Regions from separate parts of the Vallitalea pronyensis genome, predicted to be linked through region 1. Evidence: predicted binding sites of a transcription regulator. Region 1 holds the regulator's gene; each other region holds the start of a gene.
The links. Region 1 encodes HrcA, which represses chaperone genes, less so after heat shock. Its sites were predicted from a motif close to TGTTAGCACTCNNNNNNNNNGAGTGCTAACA; they were not measured.

Region 2: the regulator HrcA is predicted to act here: its motif matches at 2,509-2,539, upstream of htpG (molecular chaperone HtpG).
Region 3: the regulator HrcA is predicted to act here: its motif matches at 1,128-1,158, upstream of groES (co-chaperone GroES).
Region 4: the regulator HrcA is predicted to act here: its motif matches at 2,300-2,330, upstream of HZI73_RS08430 (Hsp20/alpha crystallin family protein).

Annotation. Positions count from the first base shown of each region.
Region 1 covers NZ_CP058649.1:4,020,812-4,025,797, forward strand. The annotation lists gene dnaK (molecular chaperone DnaK) at 1-1,659, opposite strand, end outside; gene grpE (nucleotide exchange factor GrpE) at 1,838-2,407, opposite strand; gene hrcA (heat-inducible transcriptional repressor HrcA) at 2,435-3,550, opposite strand; gene hemW (radical SAM family heme chaperone HemW) at 3,646-4,785, opposite strand.
Region 2 covers NZ_CP058649.1:1,623,047-1,628,032, forward strand. The annotation lists lysine riboswitch at 209-391, opposite strand; gene htpG (molecular chaperone HtpG) at 451-2,325, opposite strand; gene HZI73_RS06805 (DUF5721 family protein) at 2,580-3,032, opposite strand; gene HZI73_RS06810 (DNA-3-methyladenine glycosylase) at 3,256-3,849, shown strand; gene HZI73_RS06815 (M18 family aminopeptidase) at 3,898-4,986, shown strand, end outside.
Region 3 covers NZ_CP058649.1:2,551,533-2,556,518, forward strand. The annotation lists gene HZI73_RS10595 (DNA-3-methyladenine glycosylase family protein) at 1-894, shown strand, start outside; gene groES (co-chaperone GroES) at 1,207-1,491, shown strand; gene groL (chaperonin GroEL) at 1,526-3,154, shown strand; gene HZI73_RS10610 (DUF6106 family protein) at 3,488-3,997, shown strand; gene guaB (IMP dehydrogenase) at 4,230-4,986, shown strand, end outside.
Region 4 covers NZ_CP058649.1:2,050,404-2,055,389, reverse strand. The annotation lists gene HZI73_RS08440 (alpha/beta hydrolase family protein) at 1-537, opposite strand, end outside; gene HZI73_RS08435 (DUF1566 domain-containing protein) at 847-1,752, shown strand; gene HZI73_RS08430 (Hsp20/alpha crystallin family protein) at 1,824-2,273, opposite strand; gene HZI73_RS08425 (hypothetical protein) at 2,415-3,245, opposite strand; gene HZI73_RS08420 (methyl-accepting chemotaxis protein) at 3,672-4,986, shown strand, end outside.

The DNA.
Region 1 (4,986 bases):
TGTGGATTTTCCAAGAATTTCTTTTAACTTGGCAACTTCTGCTTCTACTTTTTCTTTTTCAGCTGCATCCACTTTATCGCCTAATTCATTGATTGTTTTTTCTGTTTGGAATACAAGTGAATCGGCTTCATTACGTACACCTATGGCTTCTTTACGTTTTTTATCTTCTGCTTCAAAACTTTCAGCTTCATTAACAGCTTTGTCGATTTCAGCATCTGTTAAATTTGTACTTGCTGTGATGGTAATGTGTTGTGTCTTACCTGTTCCAAGGTCTTTTGCTGATACGTTAACAATACCATTGGCATCAATATCAAATGTTACTTCAATTTGAGGAACACCTCTTGGTGCTGGTGGAATACCGTCTAATTGGAACCTTCCAAGGGTTTTGTTATCTTTTGCAAACTCTCTCTCCCCTTGAACAATGTGTACGTCAACGGCAGGCTGATTATCAGCAGCTGTTGAGAATACTTGGCTCTTCTTAGTTGGGATTGTCGTATTTCTTTCAATAAGCTTCGTAGCTACCCCACCTAAAGTTTCAATACCAAGTGATAGTGGTGTAACGTCCAATAATAGGATGTCACCAGCACCTGCTTCACCTGATAATTTACCGCCTTGAATGGAAGCACCAATAGCAACACATTCATCTGGGTTAATACCTTTGAATGGCTCTTTACCTGTTAATTTTGATACGGCTTCTTGTACAGATAGCGTACGCGTAGAACCACCAACTAATAATATTTTATCAAGTTCACTTGCTGATAAACCTGAATCTTTTAATGCTGTATTCACTGGACCCATTGTACTTTGTACAAGGTCATTGGTTAATTCATCAAACTTTGCTCTTGTTAACGTAATATCAAGATGCTTAGGTCCTTCTTGTGTAGCTGTGATAAATGGAAGATTAATGTTCGTTGTTGTCGCTGTTGATAATTCTTTTTTAGCTTTTTCAGCAGCTTCTTTTAATCGTTGAACAGCCATTTTATCGTTAGTTAAATCAATTCCTTCAACATTCTTGAATTCTTTAATTAAATGGTTCATGACACGCTCATCGAAATCATCACCACCAAGCTTGTTATTACCGCTTGTTGCTAATACTTCAATAACGCCATCGCCAATTTCAATAATGGAAACATCAAATGTTCCACCACCAAGGTCATATACCATGATTTTTTGCTCATGTTCATTATCAAGACCATATGCAAGTGCTGCTGCTGTTGGCTCATTGATAATACGCTTTACTTCAAGACCTGCAATCTTACCTGCATCTTTTGTTGCCTGTCTTTGGCTATCTGTAAAGTAAGCAGGTACAGTAATAACTGCTTCTGTTACTTTTTCTCCAAGGTAACTTTCTGCATCTGCTTTTAATTTTTGCAATGTCATAGCAGAAATTTCTTGAGGTGAATATTTTTTATTATCAATATTAACCCTAAAATCAGTACCCATATGTCTTTTGATGGAAGCTACTGTATTATCTGGATTCGTAATTGCTTGACGCTTAGCAGGCTCCCCTACAAGTCTCTCACCATTTTTAGTAAATGCAACAACGGATGGTGTTGTTCGAACACCTTCTGCATTAGCGATTACGACTGGTTTACCACCTTCCATAACGGCAACACATGAATTTGTTGTACCTAAGTCAATTCCAATAATTTTACCCATTATTATTTCCTCCTTTATATTCTCTAATGTACCACTGACATTATTTTTTTAATTGTGTCTTGGCAACTTCTTCATTTCATGTATGTCATGTTGTATGAAATTACCATTTATGATAAGATGCACAACTGTAATTGCACATACTTCATTTTAGTGATCCTCTTAGTATGCTTCTATTATACTAATTAACAACTTTAACCATACTATGTCTAAGTACGGCATCTTTGTACATATACCCTTTTTGGAACTCTTCTGCAACGGTGTTTTCACCGAAGTTCTCATCTTCAGCATGGGTGACAGCATGATGTAAATTCGGATCAAATGCTTGACCTGTTGCTTCAATAGGCTCTACCCCTAATTCATTAAGGGCTCCTAAAAGTTGCTTAAAAATCATTTCTACACCTTGGGTAAAAGGTAAGTCTTTCTCTTCTTCCGATACACTACTCAGTGCTCTCTCAAAATTATCAACAATAGGTAATAATTTTTCCACTGTTTCTTTTGCACCATTTTCATACATTTGGGATTTTTCTTTAATGGTTCGCTTTCTGAAATTATCAAATTCAGCCATTGTACGCTGCAGTCTATCCATATACTCTTTTACAAGCTTATTTGGACTATCCTTTTGCATGTCTTCCGAAGATTCTTCACAAGATTCTTCTTCTACTACAACTACTTCCTCTTCCAACACTTGTTCTTCAGCTTGCAACTCTTCCTTTTGTAGCTCTTCACTTATTTTATCCTTGTTTGCCACTATATAGCCACCTTTCCCTAGAATACTTTATTTCAGTTTGTTTATTATTTTATCCATCTTTGTCATTAAGCTTGACAGGGTAGATATGGCATTTTCATAATCCATTCTTTTGGGACCAATGATACCGATAAATCCAATATCTTCGCCTCCAAGTTTATAAGTTGTTGTAACCAGACTACAGTCTTTCATTTCATCAAGCTTATTTTCACAACCAATGGTTACTTTAATGTTTACCTTTTGGTCCTCTAGCCCTTGACGGATAATTTGCTTTAACACTTGTTTTTCTTCTAATTGATGCATCAAGTTCGTTGCTTTGTCAATATCATTAAATTCAGGAAACCGCAAAATATTGGTTGCACCAGACGTATATACATCTGTATCATCAACCGATTGAATGGTATCAAATATGGCATCTAACACCTTATTAATCACATCTGCATTTTCACCTGCAAAATCTTTTAATTGTTGAATAAGCGGCAAATTAATTTGCTCTAATGTTAAGCCATAGAGATGCTCATTAAGTACAAATGTTAAGCGATTCAGTATCGTTTGGTGAATAGGTTCCGTTAGATGGATCATGTAATTCTTAATGATATTTCCATCTGTAACAATAACTGCTAATAATTGTCTCTCTTGAATAGCGATGAGCTGTATATTCTTGATCTTTGCTCTCTTAATCTGAGGCGAAGAGACAATGGTTGCATAACTGGTTTCACTTGCTAACATCTTGGCGATGTTTTTAAGTAAAGATTCGATACGGTCTACCCGTTGTAATAATTGTTCAATATAGAAACCATGTTCAACCTGGTTCTGATGTAAATGCATTAACTCATCCACATACAAACGATAACCTTTATCTGATGGAATACGACCTGCTGACGTATGAGGCTGAAGAATGAAACCCAATTCTTCAAGGTCTGACATCTCATTACGAATCGTTGCTGGACTCACACCCAAGTCATAATTCTTAGAAATTGTTCTGGAACCAACCGGTTCTGCTGTTTCTAAGTAATCCAATATGATGGCCTGCAAAATCTTAAGCTTTCTATCATTCAATTCCAATACGTCCACCACCTTATAATCAGCTTTGTTAATATCTCCATCCTTTTTTATTCTTTGCCAGTTATTTCTTTTTGTTAGCACTCACCTCGATTGAGTGCTAATGGCTTGAAATAAAAATATCATTTACAACCACATTTGTCAAGTATTTTTATGCAATTTAATTGTTTTTTTACATTTTATTCAAATATAAAATGAGAAAGCACATGATTACTCACATCAACACCTTGCCTTGTAAGCCTCCACCTATCCCCATCTTCTTCCATTAAACCTTGACCCGCTAGCGTTGCAATGATAGGACCATAATAAACATCTATCGTCTCACCAAAACGCAACACAAAATCACGTTTACTGATACCCTCTAATAAACGCAAACCTAAAAACATAAACTCTTCAACAGTCATTTTCTTATCTATAAACTGCTTATCTTCCTGTATAGCTTCTATATCCCCATCCATTGCCAAATAGCTCTCCATATGACGTGTATTTTGATAGCGATAGCCCTCAAAATACGAAGAAGCTCCAAGTCCCATACCAATATAAGGTTTCCCTATCCAATAGACGTTATTATGGTAACAAGCCTTACCTTCTTTCGCATAATTGGAAATCTCATAATGCACATACCCATATGCTTCAAGAATGTCATGAATCCGCCAATACATCTGCCGCTCTACCTCCTCATCATGAGTCGATAATGCTCCCTTTTCATATAACTTATAAAAAACAGTATCTTCTTCTATAATCAAACCATAACAAGATACATGCTCCGGTTGCAGCTCCACAACCTTCTTAATATCCTGTTCCACTTCTTCCAAACTCTGATTAGGCAAACCAAACATCAGATCCACATTCACATTGTCAATCCCTGCCTGTCTAATCAATCCATAACTCTCCAAAAACTCTTCCCACGTATGAATCCTTCCAAGCTTCTTAAGCAAATGATTCTCACAAGACTGCAACCCAAGGCTAACCCGATTCACTCCAGCCTCCTTCAACACCAAAACCTTCTCCCATGTTAAAGTACCCGGATTCGCCTCAATGCTAATCTCCGCATCATCCGCTAAACAAAAATACTTATGGATAGCAGCCAAGATTCGCTTTAAATCTTTGCTCACCAAAATAGACGGTGTCCCACCCCCTATAAACACACTCTTAACCTCATAATCCTTCGTACAAGCCCCATAAGCCTCTATCTCACCAACTAAAGCATCCACATACCTGCCCCTATCCCCTTCATGCCTCTCAAAAGACAAAAAATCACAATAATGACACTTGCTCTTGCAAAAAGGTATATGCACATACAAACTTAATGCCTTCATTCCACCAACACCTACTCGTAGTTAATCTATCAAGTTCGTTCTTATTTCTTAACGAAAATCTCACATTTATATTATTTCAATATCTTTACCTTTTAAGTATTTACATTATAGTCATCCACTTCTCCCAAAACCTACGTCTACCCCTCAAGGCTTCCATCAATACAACATCAACATCCCAGGAAGCCATAAGGGGTTAAGCGA
Region 2 (4,986 bases), 2.4 Mb from region 1:
TCAACTTCTATAGTATATCTTTTTTAGGGCTAAACATCAATAAGTAAAGCTCTTAAACCTATCGTATGCAAAAGATAGTGATACTATAGTATATTATGGGGAGTTCTTATTGGGCATTCCCTAATACATATAATGCTGCTTCATGTAGGTATTGGCAGATATAAAAAACAGTCGGCATACGTATGCCGACTGTGAGTTTTATTAAAGAATCACAAGTAGCACACCATAGCCATCATTAGTCTATGACAGTTATATAGTTATTCACTATATACCCAGACAGAAAATAGAAACAGGTATTTTCTTCTTCGGCATGTTACCCTTTTACCAATCTTCTCTTTCGCCTGTACGAATCCAATTGCTTACTCATGAAACATGCGCCTCTACCATACCGTATTAAATTTGATTATTATCATATCATCTCATGTGATATTTGTCAACGCCAAAACACCATTAAATTAATTTCTGTAGAATTTTATTACTTCTTTCAATAAATTTAGTCATGGCTTCAGGTGCCAATTGCTTATGACTAATCATAGCAAGATCATATATCTGTTCACAGAAGATAGCTGTGTTTTCATGGTCTTTGTTATCAATAATATATTTAACCAATTTATTCTTTTTATTAAGAAGCAGGCTTTCATTAGTTGGCATCATGGCATTATCCATACCAAACATACCATACATTTTACTCATATCCTGCATACGACGAGATTCCTCAGGTAAAAGGATCATACCAGAGATATCTTCAGCTTTCAGGTTTTCTAGGGATACATTCAGTTGTTCATTGCTTAATGCTTTTCTGAAGATCTCTTGTACTTCTTCTACAAGCTGCTTGTTATCTTCTTCACTGGTGTCATCTTCGTCTTTTAGTGTATCCGTAAGGTCTGCATCGATACGAGCAAACTTAGTTTCCGTTTCTTTCGTTTCCATATGAGAAATGAAAGGCTGGTCGATGGTTGTATTCATGATAACAGCTTCCATGTCATGATCTTTAAATATTTTAACGTACTGTGCTTGCAGTGATTCATCCGTCACATAGTACACTTTATTTTCATGCTTCTCGCGATTACGCTCAAGGTATTCAGGAAGCGTCACATAATCACCTGTTGTGGTTTTGTATAAGATAATGTCTTTAGTTTTATCAAAGAACTTGTCATCTTTTAAACAACCAAATTTGATAAAGGGGTGAATATCATCCCAGAATTTTTCATAGGACTCTTTGTCGTTTTTATATAAGGAATTAAGTTTGTCAGCAACCTTCTTGGTAATGTAGGAAGAAATCTTTTTCACAAAACCATCGTTTTGTAAGAAACTTCTTGATACATTCAGTGGCAGGTCTGGGCAATCCAGTACACCTTTTAATAATAGCAAGAATTCAGGAATAACTTCTTTGATGTTATCTGCAACGAACACTTGATTATTATAGAGCTTGATTTGCCCTTCCATGGTATCAAATTGGTTGCCTAATTTAGGGAAATATAAAATACCTTTTAAGTTAAAAGGATAGTCCATATTTAGATGAATCCAGAATAATGGCTCTTTAAAATCCATGAATGTTTTACGATAGAATTCTTTATATTCTTCGTCGGTACATTCATTAGGCTTTTTAAGATAAAGGGGGTGTGTATCGTTAAGTGGTGTAGGTTCAGCGGGCTCTTTTGGCTCACCGTTTTCATCTTTAGGTTCTTCTTTATTTGGATTCATTAAGAAAATGTCTATGGGCATTAGGGAACAGTATTTTTGAATGGTACTGCGTACAGTATATTCATTTAAAAACTCTTTACTGTCTTCACCAATTGTAAGGGTGATGGTTGTACCTCTTTCTGTACGGTCACCGTCACTCATTTCATACTCACTGCTGCCATCACTCATCCATCTTACGGCTTGTGCACCTTCACTGAAGGATAAAGTATCAATCTGTACTTGATCCGCTACCATAAAAGCAGAGTAGAAACCAAGACCAAAATGTCCGATAATCTGATCTTCATTTGCTTTGTCCTTATACTTGCTTAAGAAATCTTCAGCACCTGAAAATGCAATTTGATTAATGTATTGCTTCACTTCCTCAGCAGTCATACCGATACCGTTGTCTTTAAACGTAAGGGTTCCTGCCTTATCATCCACAATCACTTCAATTTTGAAAACATTATCATCAGCAAGTGTGGTTTCACCCATAACTTCTAACTTTTTTAATTTTGTTATAGCGTCGCATCCATTGGAAATAAGCTCTCTCACAAAAATATCATGATCAGAATAAAGCCATTTCTTAATAATGGGAAATATGTTTTCGCTATGAATGGATAGATTACCTTTTTCTGTATTCATTTAAACGCCTCCTAAGTAAATATATATTTATATGCTGAAACAACATCGTAAGTTCAATCCTTCAACATACCTGGATTAATGTTATGGAGGTGAATCTTCTTCATCATGATGTGTGTTATGTACAATGATGCTTATCCACCTTATATAGTATAATAAATCGAAATATTTCACTTGTCAAGAAAAAACTAGCACTCAACTAAGAGGAGTGCTAACAAGAAGGAAAAAGTAACGGGTACTTTTCCCATGAATTGGGGTTATAAAGCGATTCCATGCTTTTTAAAAAACTTTTTAACCGTATCATCCCAATAATTTTCTAGAATTTTATCCAGTGTGAAAACTTTAAGTGAAGTTCCTGTGGTGCATTTAAGGAGACCATCTTCAAAATTAATGTTGATAAACAAACCATGAACACCATCTTCTTTGACTGGCAGTTGATTCTTTTCAACAAGCTGTCTGGTACGGTCTTTAGGTAAGACAAATATAATTTTAAATTTGGTAGGTACCCGATTTCCTTTAATAATGTGATATAGAACATCCTTAATTTCTGACCAAGTGACCAGGGAACGCTTATCCAGTATTTCTTTTTCATCTGAGGAAAGGTATTTATCATTTATATCACAGGTGATACTGAACTTTGTAAAGGTGGTAATATCCACACCAGAAACTTCGAAATCATCAAACATCTGCTCTTTTAAGAGGTTTTTCATGAAGCATTTTATATCGGTTATTTCAAAAGATATCATGATTTAACATTCCTTCCATGGGCATGTATGATAGATGAACCCATTCTCTATGTTATATGATACAAAATAGAGGTAGAACTTTCAATGCTTTTATTGTAATATGGTAGAGGGATATGTCATAAAGTAAAAAAAATGCGAAAAATGATAAATGAAAGAATGAAGATTAGAAGAGCGTGAGGATAGATGTATGAAAAAACTGGATAGACGTTTTTATCAAAGAGATACCTTAGTCGTTGCTCAAGAGCTGCTTGGCAAATACATGGTCTATAACCATAATGGCGTTGATTTAGTGGTCAAGATTACGGATGTGGAAGCTTATACGGGCATTCATGATAAAGCATGTCATACCTACGGTGGTAAGCGAACCCCTCGAACAGAAGTCATGTGGGGTGAGGCTGGGTATGCTTATATCTATCTGATATACGGCATGTACGCTTGTTTAAATGTGGTGACAGAAGAAGCGGGTAACCCTTGCGCCGTGTTAATAAGAGGAGCCGTACCCGTTAAAAATAGAGAGCAGATGTGTCTGAATCGATACCAGAAATCATACGACACACTTACCAATTACCAGAAAAAGAATTTTTCCAATGGACCCGGTAAGCTATGTCTTGCCTTAGGTCTTACAAAAGAACAAAATGGCATGGATTTTCTGTCCGATCAATTTTATTTTTATGATAGTGGGGAAGAAAAAGGATATGCTATACATAAAGCCAAACGTATTAACATTGATTATGCAGAAGAAGCCGCAGACTATCTCTGGCGTTTTTATATAAATAAGTAACAGGCAGTTTATGGATAACCATCAATACGATAATGGAGGATGATTAAAATGCGTCAAAATTCAATGGATTATGCCAAGGATTTATTGGCATTTATTAACAAAAGTGTATCACCTTATCACAGTGTCATGGAAGGGAAACGTATGCTTTTAGAAGCAGGATTCAGGGAATTAAAAATGGGCCAGGAATGGCACATACAGAGAAATGGCAAATACTATGTCAGCCCCTATCCAACAGCGCTATTTGCTATAGATGTGGGAGAGATTATTGACCATGTGGGCTTCAAAATCATTGCATCCCACACAGATAGCCCATGCTTTAAAATAAAACCAAAATCTGAAATAGTGAGTGACGGTTATATGAGTTTAAATACGGAAGTTTATGGAGGACCTATATTCTCCACATGGTTCGACCGTCCATTATCCATTGCTGGTAAGGTTGCCTTAAAATCCAAGAACCCTTTAAAGCCAGAAATAAGCTATGTGGATTTTAAGAGACCGTTATTGACCATACCAAGTTTGGCCATTCATATGAACCGTCAAGTAAACAAAGGTGTTGAAATACATCCTCAAAAACATACATTACCATTGGTTGGACAAATCAATGATGCCTTGGAAAAAGAGAATTATTTGTTGCATTATCTGGCAGAAGAAATGAAGGTAGATGCTCAAGAAATCCTAGACTTTGATCTCTATCTGTATGTAGCTGAAGAAGGGCATATGATAGGATTTGATAATGAATTTCTACAAGCACCTAAGCTGGATGATTTAGCCATGGTCTATGGTAGCCTAAGGTCCATCATTCAGTCCAAGTGTTATGATGGTATTAATATCGCAGCATGTTTTGACAGTGAAGAAATTGGCAGTGGTACAAAAGCAGGGGCAGATTCGGCCTTATTTGCCAATATTTTGGAACGTCTTTCTCTTGCACTTAATCGCAGTAAAGCCAAACATTTACGTATGTTTGAAACATCATTTATTATATCAGCAGATGGTGCCCATGCCCTTCATCCGAATGCACAAGAGGAGCATGACCCAACAAACCGCCCAGTACTCAATAAAGGTATTGTATTAAAACTTAGTGCCAAACAAAGTTATGCCACAGATTGTGAGTCAACGGCTGCTATACAACAATTATGT
Region 3 (4,986 bases), 1.5 Mb from region 1:
GAATATATAGTCGATAGGGGTAATATTGTTATACATAGTGCCTCAGATTTTGATATAGAACATATTTTAGAATGCGGTCAATGTTTTCGCTTTTATAAAATAGGAGAGAAGAATTATCGTGTGATTGCTCAGAGTCGCATCTTAGAAGTAACACAGATGCATAAGAAAGTCATCCTTCACCATACAACGGAAGAAGACTTCCTTCATATATGGCGGACTTACTTTGATTTAAAGCGAGACTATAGTGCCATTAAGCAGAAGCTAGGTAAGATGAATCAGCATCTTCAATGTGCAGTAACCGAAAAATCTGGTATACGATTGTTGCAGCAAGATACGTGGGAAACATTAATTTCTTTTATTATATCTCAGAATAAACACATAACCCATATTAAGCAGTTGATTGAAGACTTATCCAAAGCATATGGCACTTACATAGCCACTGTTGATGGCGTGAACTATTATACCTTTCCAACAGCTATGCAATTATCATCTGCTAAAGAAAAAGACTTAAGAGCCCTTAAAGTAGGCTTTCGTGCACCATATATCATTGATGCTCGTGAGAAGGTCTTAAAAGGAGAAGTTGATCTGAATGCCTTGGGTGATCGGCCTATAGATGATGCCAAAAGAGATTTGATGACAATTAAAGGGGTAGGACCGAAAGTGGCTGATTGTGTGCTCTTATTTGGTGCCATGCGTTATGAAGTGTTTCCCGTTGATGTATGGGTGAAACGTGTTATGGAGCATTTCTATTTTAATGAAGAAACGAAAATAAACCTGATTCATGATTATGCGATGAAAGCGTATGGTGACTTGGCTGGATTTGCTCAGCAGTATCTTTTTTACTATGCTCGAGATTTTCAGATTGGAAAAAGAAAAAATAGTATGGAAACGTGAATAATTTAAAACATTGGTGGTGAGAATATAGAAAGGCTTGACACGAAGTGCTGCTTAAGGTTTCGCCATGTAATGGATAGAACATAAATCAAGGTAAAAAAAATGAAAAAAAGAGTAAATTGGAGAAAATGGAAGTAAAAATGAGTATTCATGAGCAAATGAAAGTTAATCCATGATAATGGTGGAAATTGACATTTGCATTTAGCGGCCTATTTTAATAAGATATACCTTGAGATTAGCACTCGATTCGAGAGAGTGCTAACAATCAAAAAATGAATGAAAAAAATAAGTTTATTATAAGGAGGTAAACACATGAAATTAGTACCTTTAGGAGACAGAGTAGTTTTAAAACAATTAGAAGCTGAGCAAGTGACAAAATCAGGTATCGTATTACCTAGCGGCGCAAAAGAGAAACCACAAGAAGCAGAAGTTATAGCAGTTGGACCAGGCGGCATAGTGGATGGTAAAGAAGTAGCCATGGAAGTAAAAGTTGGCGATAAAGTGATCTATTCAAAATATGCAGGAACAGAAGTAAAGCTTGAAAATAACGATTACATCATTGTTAAGCAAAACGACATCTTAGCAGTTGTAGAATAAATTGGAGATAAATTAAATATAAGGAGGCTACATAATGGCTAAAGAAATTAAATTCGGAGCAGAAGCAAGAGCAGCATTAGAAGCTGGTGTGAACCAGTTAGCAAATACAGTACGTGTAACACTGGGACCAAAAGGAAGAAATGTTGTTTTAGATAAAAAATTTGGTACACCACTTATTACCAATGATGGTGTAACCATTGCAAAAGAAGTTGAATTAGAAGATGCCTTTGAAAACATGGGCGCACAACTTGTAAAAGAGGTTGCTACAAAAACCAATGACGTAGCAGGTGATGGTACAACAACAGCAACGCTACTTGCACAATCCATGATTCAAGAAGGTATCAAGAACATTGCTGCTGGTGCTAACCCAATCATTCTTCGTCGAGGTATGAAAGTGGCAACAACAACTGCTGTTGAAGCCATTAAAAGTGAAAGCAGTACATTAACAGGAAAAGATCAAATTGCAAAAGTTGCAGCAATCTCTGCTGGTGATGAAGCAGTTGGTCAATTAATTGCAGACGCAATGGAAAAAGTATCGAACGACGGTGTTATTACCATTGAAGAATCCAAATCCATGGAAACAGAGCTTGATCTTGTAGAAGGTATGCAATTTGATAGAGGATATTTATCACCTTATATGGCTACTGATATGGATAAAATGGTGGCAGACCTTGATAACCCATATGTGTTAATCACAGATAAAAAAATCAGTAATATCCAAGAGATTCTACCTATTCTTGAGCAAATCATTCAATCAGGTGCTAAATTACTTATTATCGCTGAAGATGTTGAAGGTGAAGCACTTGCTACATTAGTACTCAACCGTTTAAGAGGTACATTCAATGTGGTTGCTGTAAAAGCGCCAGGATTTGGTGATAGAAGAAAAGCAATGCTTCAAGATATCGCTATTTTAACAGGTGGAACAGTGATTTCTGAAGAAGTAGGTCTTGACTTAAAAGAAGCTACAATGGATATGTTAGGTCAAGCAAAATCTGTAAAAGTTCAAAAAGAAAATACAATCATTGTTGATGGTTCCGGTTCAAAAGGCGACATTGATGCACGTGTGGCTCAAATCAGAACACAGATTGAAGAAACAACTTCTGAGTTTGATAAAGAAAAACTTCAAGAAAGATTAGCGAAGTTAGCAGGCGGTGTTGCTGTGATTAAAGTAGGTGCAGCGACAGAGACTGAAATGCAAGAGAAGAAACTTCGTATGGAAGATGCACTTGCAGCAACAAGAGCGGCAGTTGAAGAAGGTATCGTTGCAGGTGGTGGCGCATCTTACATCCACGCATCTAAGAAGGTAGCTGAATTACTTGATCAATTAGAAGGCGATGAGAAAACAGGAGTTAAGATTATCCTTAAGGCTCTTGAATCTCCACTTCGTCAAATTGTTGTTAACGCAGGACTTGAAGGTTCAGTAGTGGTTAATAAAGTAAAAGAAGCAGCAGAAAAAGTTGGTTTCGATGCCCTTACAGAAGAATATGTTGACATGGTTGCTACGGGTATTATTGACCCAACAAAAGTGACAAGAAGCGCTCTTCAAAATGCAACTTCCGTGGCTTCAACATTATTAACAACAGAGTCTGTTGTAGCAGATATAAAAGAAGACGAACCAGCTATGCCTCCAATGGGCGGAGCACCAGGAATGGGCATGATGTAATCATAAATTGATTGAAAAGAGGGTATGCAATGCCCTCTTTTTTTGAACCCATCTTTTTTATTAATAAAAGTATAAGAACTTTCACTCTAATTAACATCCGTCCATTTGGGAAAAGGGACGGAAAATCCTTTTTTGGGTTGTAATTTTCAACAAAGATTGTGATGAAAGCGAGGGGAAATTTCTATATGTCTGATAGGTTGGATTTTAGGTTTGGTGTTGTATCCTAGAGAAGGTTGTTATATAATGTATATAATTAGTGAATATGTAGGTATATTCCTATAAGGTAATGGTGACAAACGTGCTTTTACCATACAGAGAACTAGGAGGAATAATATGGGTGATATTTTTAATGAGCAGTTGGTAGAAAAAAAGAACACACTTAAAGATAATATGATAAAAGCAGGTATTATTGTTGGTGCCTTATTGGTTATTTTAGTGAGTTCCATGATTAAATTTTTAGTAGGCTTTATCATGCCAATTACACTTGTTGTCATTTTTGGAGCTGTTTTTTTAATGAGACGGTTGAATATTGAGTTTGAGTATGTTTTTACAAGTGGTGATTTAGATATTGATAAGATATTTAATAAAAATAAGCGTAAGCGTTTTATAACTGTTGATGTGAGGAAATTTGAGATCATGGCGCCAATAGACAGTAAGGAACATGCAAGAGCACTATCCAACTATCAAAAGGTTGTTGACTGTAGCAGCGGCATTAAGAAAGATAATACCTACGCAGCTATGGTTGTTAGAAATGGTAAAAGAGAAAAGCTTATATTGGAACCCAATGAAAAGATGTTAAGTGCTATTAAAAAATATATTCCGAGAAAAGTCATGGCATCTTAATCTAAGGAGAACAAGCTATATTAAAAATTCATTTTTCTGTTGACAAACAGAAGGAATTTTGTTAAACTCTCAAAATATATATACACATCATGATAGAGGTTAGGGACAGGTGTTCCTAATCTTTAATAATATGATTAAACCACAAGAAGTAGGGCTATTACTTATTGTGGTTTAACCGTAATGATATACATTTGCACATTAATCAAGAAATTAGAAAGTGAGGAAATTTACAATGCATAAGATTGTAAGTGAAGGGATAACATTTGATGACGTTTTATTAATACCAGCACATTCCAAGGTGTTACCTAATCAAGTAACCGTATCAACACGATTGACTAAAAAAATACAGTTAAGTATACCATTTATGAGTGCAGGTATGGATACCGTAACCGAATCAAGGATGGCTATAGCAATGGCTCGACAAGGTGGTATTGGTATCATTCACAAAAATATGTCAACCCTACAACAAGCAGATGAAGTTGATAAAGTAAAACGTTCAGAAAACGGTGTTATTACCGATCCTTTTTTCTTATCCCCAGAACACTATGTATATGAAGCGAATGAATTAATGGCGAAATTCAGAATCTCTGGAGTGCCCATTACAGAAGGGAAAAAATTAGTTGGTATCTTAACCAATCGTGACCTTCGATTTGAAACAGACTATAATAAGAAGATAAAAGAAGTTATGACCAGTGAGAATCTTATAACAGCCCCAGTTGGTACAACCCTTAACGAAGCAAAAGAAATCATGGGCGGGCATCGTATCGAAAAACTGCCACTTGTAGACGAAAATGGCAACCTATCCGGACTTATTACCATCAAAGACATTGAGAAAGCAATTAAATACCCCCAATCAGCAAAAGACAGTCAAGGACGTTTACTTGTTGGAGCAGCTGTTGGCGTAACAAATGATATCATGGACCGTGTTGATGCTTTAGTAGAAGCTTCTGTTGATGTGATCGTTATCGATACAGCTCATGGACATTCAG
Region 4 (4,986 bases), 2.0 Mb from region 1:
TGTGACCCAATTAATGGCTGGTGATATTAGAATGGTAAATGCGATGTCTGTTTTCCCTACTACTTTGGGAACAACCCATCCTGCTTGACTAGCACCCCATAGACCAATGTTGTTGGCATCAATGCGATGGTCTTTTTTCACCCAATCAATCACCTGAATCACTTCATCGGCACGATCGGTCATGGTTTGGTGAAGCCAATGACCTTCCGATTTGCCTACACCAGGCTTATCCCAAGATATCACAGCATATCCTTTATTAACGAGTCTTTCCCACGTTGCCTTATAAGCATCACGAGCAGAAGCAGTCTGAGGTCCATCACCATGAACAACGATGATGGCACCTAATAACCCCTCATGACGCTTAGGTGTTACAAATAGAGCGTTTAGCTTACCATGTTCTGTGGGAATGGTGACACGCTCTTCCTTAAAGTCATAAGTATTATTTTTCATAGCAATGCCACCAATAACCACTACCATACCTAATAGTATCCATAAAACGATTTTCAGTGTCTTGTTTTCTATTATAGGCTTCATCATTAACCTCCAATTTAGTTCATTTAATAGTCATGATACATAATCATAGTAAAGTGTACTTTTTATCATCTTAAAAATATACCCCATTCATAGGATAAGGGTACACCTTCTAGTAACTATAAGGTCAAGTAAAAAAATATATAACAAAACTTGAAATATAGGATGGGTTATGCTAGAGTACATGTAAAGAAACGTTAGATTACACACATGGTCGTATTTTTAGTCGTGTTATCGGGAAGCAACTATTTAGTCACATAACGCATGTATATGTCGGTTGTAAAGGGTTATTAAAATGATTAAAAGGAGGTAATCATGAACAAGAAGAAAATAATTTTAGGCTGGATTGGTGTCGGCATAACCATCTTATTTTCAAGTTTTTGGGCTTATTGGGGGGCTTTTGAAAATTTCCATGAGGGCTGGTATTCAACATCTATCTGGGAAAACCTTTTTCTACTCCTGTTTCAGTACTTACTATTTACCACACTATTTGTTTTATTGGCTTTAATCTCGTTAAAATGGAAAAAACCAGGTTTAATACTTCATATTCTATTGGGTATTTTGGGTTTTGTTTTTTTCTCAGGCTCACATATGACGCTACGAATACTTATCATAACCCCTACGATTTTATTAGGTTTGCTCTATTATTTGGGGAACCCTCAACCCAAGAAATGGGCGTATCGCTTAATTATAAGTGTACCCCTAATTATTATTCTAGCCATATCCATACCATTAGGATATAAAGTGTCCCAAAGGACCAATGATGGCAATTTTAATCTTCGAATCGTTGAAGGCAATCAGGTGACACTTGCCTGGGCACCTAGAGGACCAGGTTGGCCAGATGAAGGCAAATCATGGCAGGAAGCTCAAGACATCTGTGACTACTTATCCGAAGATGGTTTAGTCATGATGGAAGAAAAGCAGCATATTTGGCGCCTGCCAACAGTTGATGAAATCGTTCGTTCCATGGCGATTCATGGTAACAATTCAGGCGGTACTTGGTCACCTGAAACAGAAAAAGCTACATATGTAAAAAAACCGGATAAGGAGACCCCCTTATGGGATATGCATTCCAAAGTAATCTACTATTGGACAGCAGATACGGCCATAAAAGATGACCAAAAGGCTTATATCATGACTTATCATGGTGGCGTATTTACCAAAAAAAAGACCAGCCGTCAAGTTTATCAAAGTTTTAGAGCAGTAAAAAATATTAACTAACTGCCATTGAGTGTTTTTTATTTAGACTTTGTGGATCGTAAAACAAGAGCCTCTTTACGAGGCTCTTGCTACTAGTTAATTTCTATATTAAACGAATTGTCAGGTTTTTCCTCCTTGGGAATAACGATTTTCAATACGCCATCCTTTAATTGAGCATTAATATTGCCAGGCATGATGTCCTTCAAATAGATGCAGCGTTGCATAGCTGTTCTTTTCCGTTCTCTGTGAATATAATTGTCTTTTTCTTCATTGATTTCTTCTTCATGATTAACGTTAATCGTTAATCGCTCCCTATCATAATCGAGTTTGATATCTTCTTTCTGAATACCTGGCAGCTCTGCTTCAACAAGATAACCTTCTTGTGTTTCTTTCACATCTACCTTAAAGGTATCATTTCTTAAATTTCTGATAGGTGATAAACTTGTGTTAAAGAAGTCATCAACCATGTCATAAATATTCATAAAATCATTTCTTGTGTTTCTTTTAATAGGATTGTCATTAAAAGGTGTTAATCCAAACATATCAATTCCTCCTTTTGAATTTGAATTGTTAGCACTCTCACGAGGTGAGTGCTAATTACATGTTTAACATACACCCTTTTTAATCTTTTGTCAAGGTTTTTATTTTATTTTTTTATGACAGTTATTGCAAGTCTAGATGGCTTAAAAATCACCACCGCTCATACCACAATCTTCACAATAAGTGTATCCAAGAGCATTGGTTACAAAGTTATGGGGTTCTAATGCAATAATTTTAGCACAATCCGTGCAGATAATTGCATGGTAAAAATTAGTCGCTCCCATTACAGTAAAGGATAGATGGTCACATTCCTTTTCACCACATTTTGTGCATATGCCGTTTTCCCATGTATGATCCTGTGGTGATTCTTTGTAGTCGCATGTAATACAATAGTGCTCATGCTGTCTTTTATTTAGTGACCGAACTGCCATTGCATGGGATTCATTGATACTATAATTACATGAATCACAAAAAAGACGATGCCCTTGACCAGGTACATTTTCTACTTTCATATTATGTTTTTCATATCCAGCAAAATAGCCACAAAAACATTCTTTTTTATGTGTTGTAGCATTATAAGATGTTTTTTTAATGGAATGAGGAAATTCACTAAGCCTTCTTGAACATGAAAGGCAATTATACCAATGATTATGGTCATCATAGTAGTGTTGTGAACTATCTATATGATGAAATTTCTCAATTTCATGCTCACATTGTAAACACTTTTTTTTGAAGCAGTAATGGTCATCGGATATGGTATTACCCCAAGTGTGATTTTCATAAATGAAATCTAAACACTCTGAACAGGATTTACAATGAGTCTCATCATCAAAGCTTGAATACTCCCATATGTGGTCACATGTTAATGCTTTAGTAGCCGTATCCATGTCATTGTTGTTTCCGGCGTGAATCATGTTAGGATGCCATACCATCAGTAGTAACGTTAAAACCAGTATCCATTTGTTTTTTTTCATATAAACCTCCTAAAAATTAATTGATAAAAACAGTACATTAATCTATATGTCCTAACATATAAAAACATGATACTATTTCATTTATAGTCATATATATTATTATTTTATTATATTTAAAATAGTTTATTTTTATTTAATGCTCTATTTTTTATTTAATAGACACATTATTATATTTAAAAGCATGCATGCACTACTTTTTATACCTTTCATGAAAAATTCATTTTAATACCATATATCTCCTTATAAATGGGTATTGATACCATAATTTAAGGGCTACAACATCACGACAAGATGCTGCTTAATATCCCATGAAAAAACGCTTTTCGTGTTAAATTTACTTTAACTGGGACAATTACCTTGCATAAAAATTTCTTATCATGCTATAATTAACTTAGGATGATTATACTATAGACCATGGAGGAGATTATGAAGTTATTTAAAAGAAAGCCATGTAAAGAAGCAAATTGTGTTCTAAATTATGTAAACAATAGATTTAATGGTACAGAAGAGACCATTGCAGACCCCAAATATCCCATCCATAAGAAAATGCTTCAGTATTTTAATCGCTTGTTTGATAATCAAAAGCGTTTATCCAATGTTGCAAAAGACACACTAGACATAGCTGTATCACTTAGTGAGTTTGACGTTCTAATGAAGCATTCTTCTGACAAATTAATTTCTTTTTCAGAAGATATTGCCACGTTAAGTGAGTCCAACCTTGCCATTGTTGAAGAGACAACTGCCAGTATGAACCAAGTAAATCAAACCATTTCCAATGTTTCCGATTCGTTGACCATACTCTCTAATGAATCCAATGATTTGGTGGAAAATAATCAACAAGGTATTCATGATCTCGAAAATGTTATACATATAAAAGAAACGGTTATCGTTAATGCTGAAAAAATGAAAACAGAGGTGGACCAACTTATAGAGCTAAGTGAAAAAATAGAAGATATTGTGACCAGTGTTGGTCAAATAGCCGATCAAACCAATCTACTTGCATTAAATGCATCCATAGAAGCTTCAAGAGCTGGTGAAAACGGCAAAGGCTTTGCTGTTGTTGCCGATGAAATCAAGAAGCTTGCTGAGAATACCAAGCTTAATTTAGACGGTATGCATACCTTTGTATCCGATATTCGTGCCTCTGCATCAAGAGGAAAGGATAGCATGGAAAACACCATTACATCCACGCTAAAAATGAGTGATAAAATCGACGATGTATCCAATACAATCACCGAAAACATCGGTAAATTAAATCAATCCATTGATAACATCAAGGATATTTCCGTATCCATTAATCAAATAAGTATTGCAGCTGATGAAATCAATAATGCCATGGAAGCTTCTGGCAGCGATGCTGAAAAATTAAGTGACATGACGAAATCCATACATAACGATGCCATTGAATCAAAAGAAATTGCTAATCAATTTATAGAAGTGGATCATAAACTGGCTCAAGTGAATCAAGATACATTACACGCATTAAAAGGGACAGCCAATGCACTAAAAAATGACGATATTATCACCATCATTCATCAGGCTAAAACTTCCCATGAACAATGGTTAGAAAAATTAAGATCCATGGTCAACACCCATACCATACTCCCATTACAAACCGATGATCATAAATGCAAGTTCGGTCACTATTATCATAGTATTAAAATTGATCATCCAGAGATTAAGCCTATTTGGGATGGTATTGATGAGTATCATGCACTACTTCATCAGACAGGTGACCATG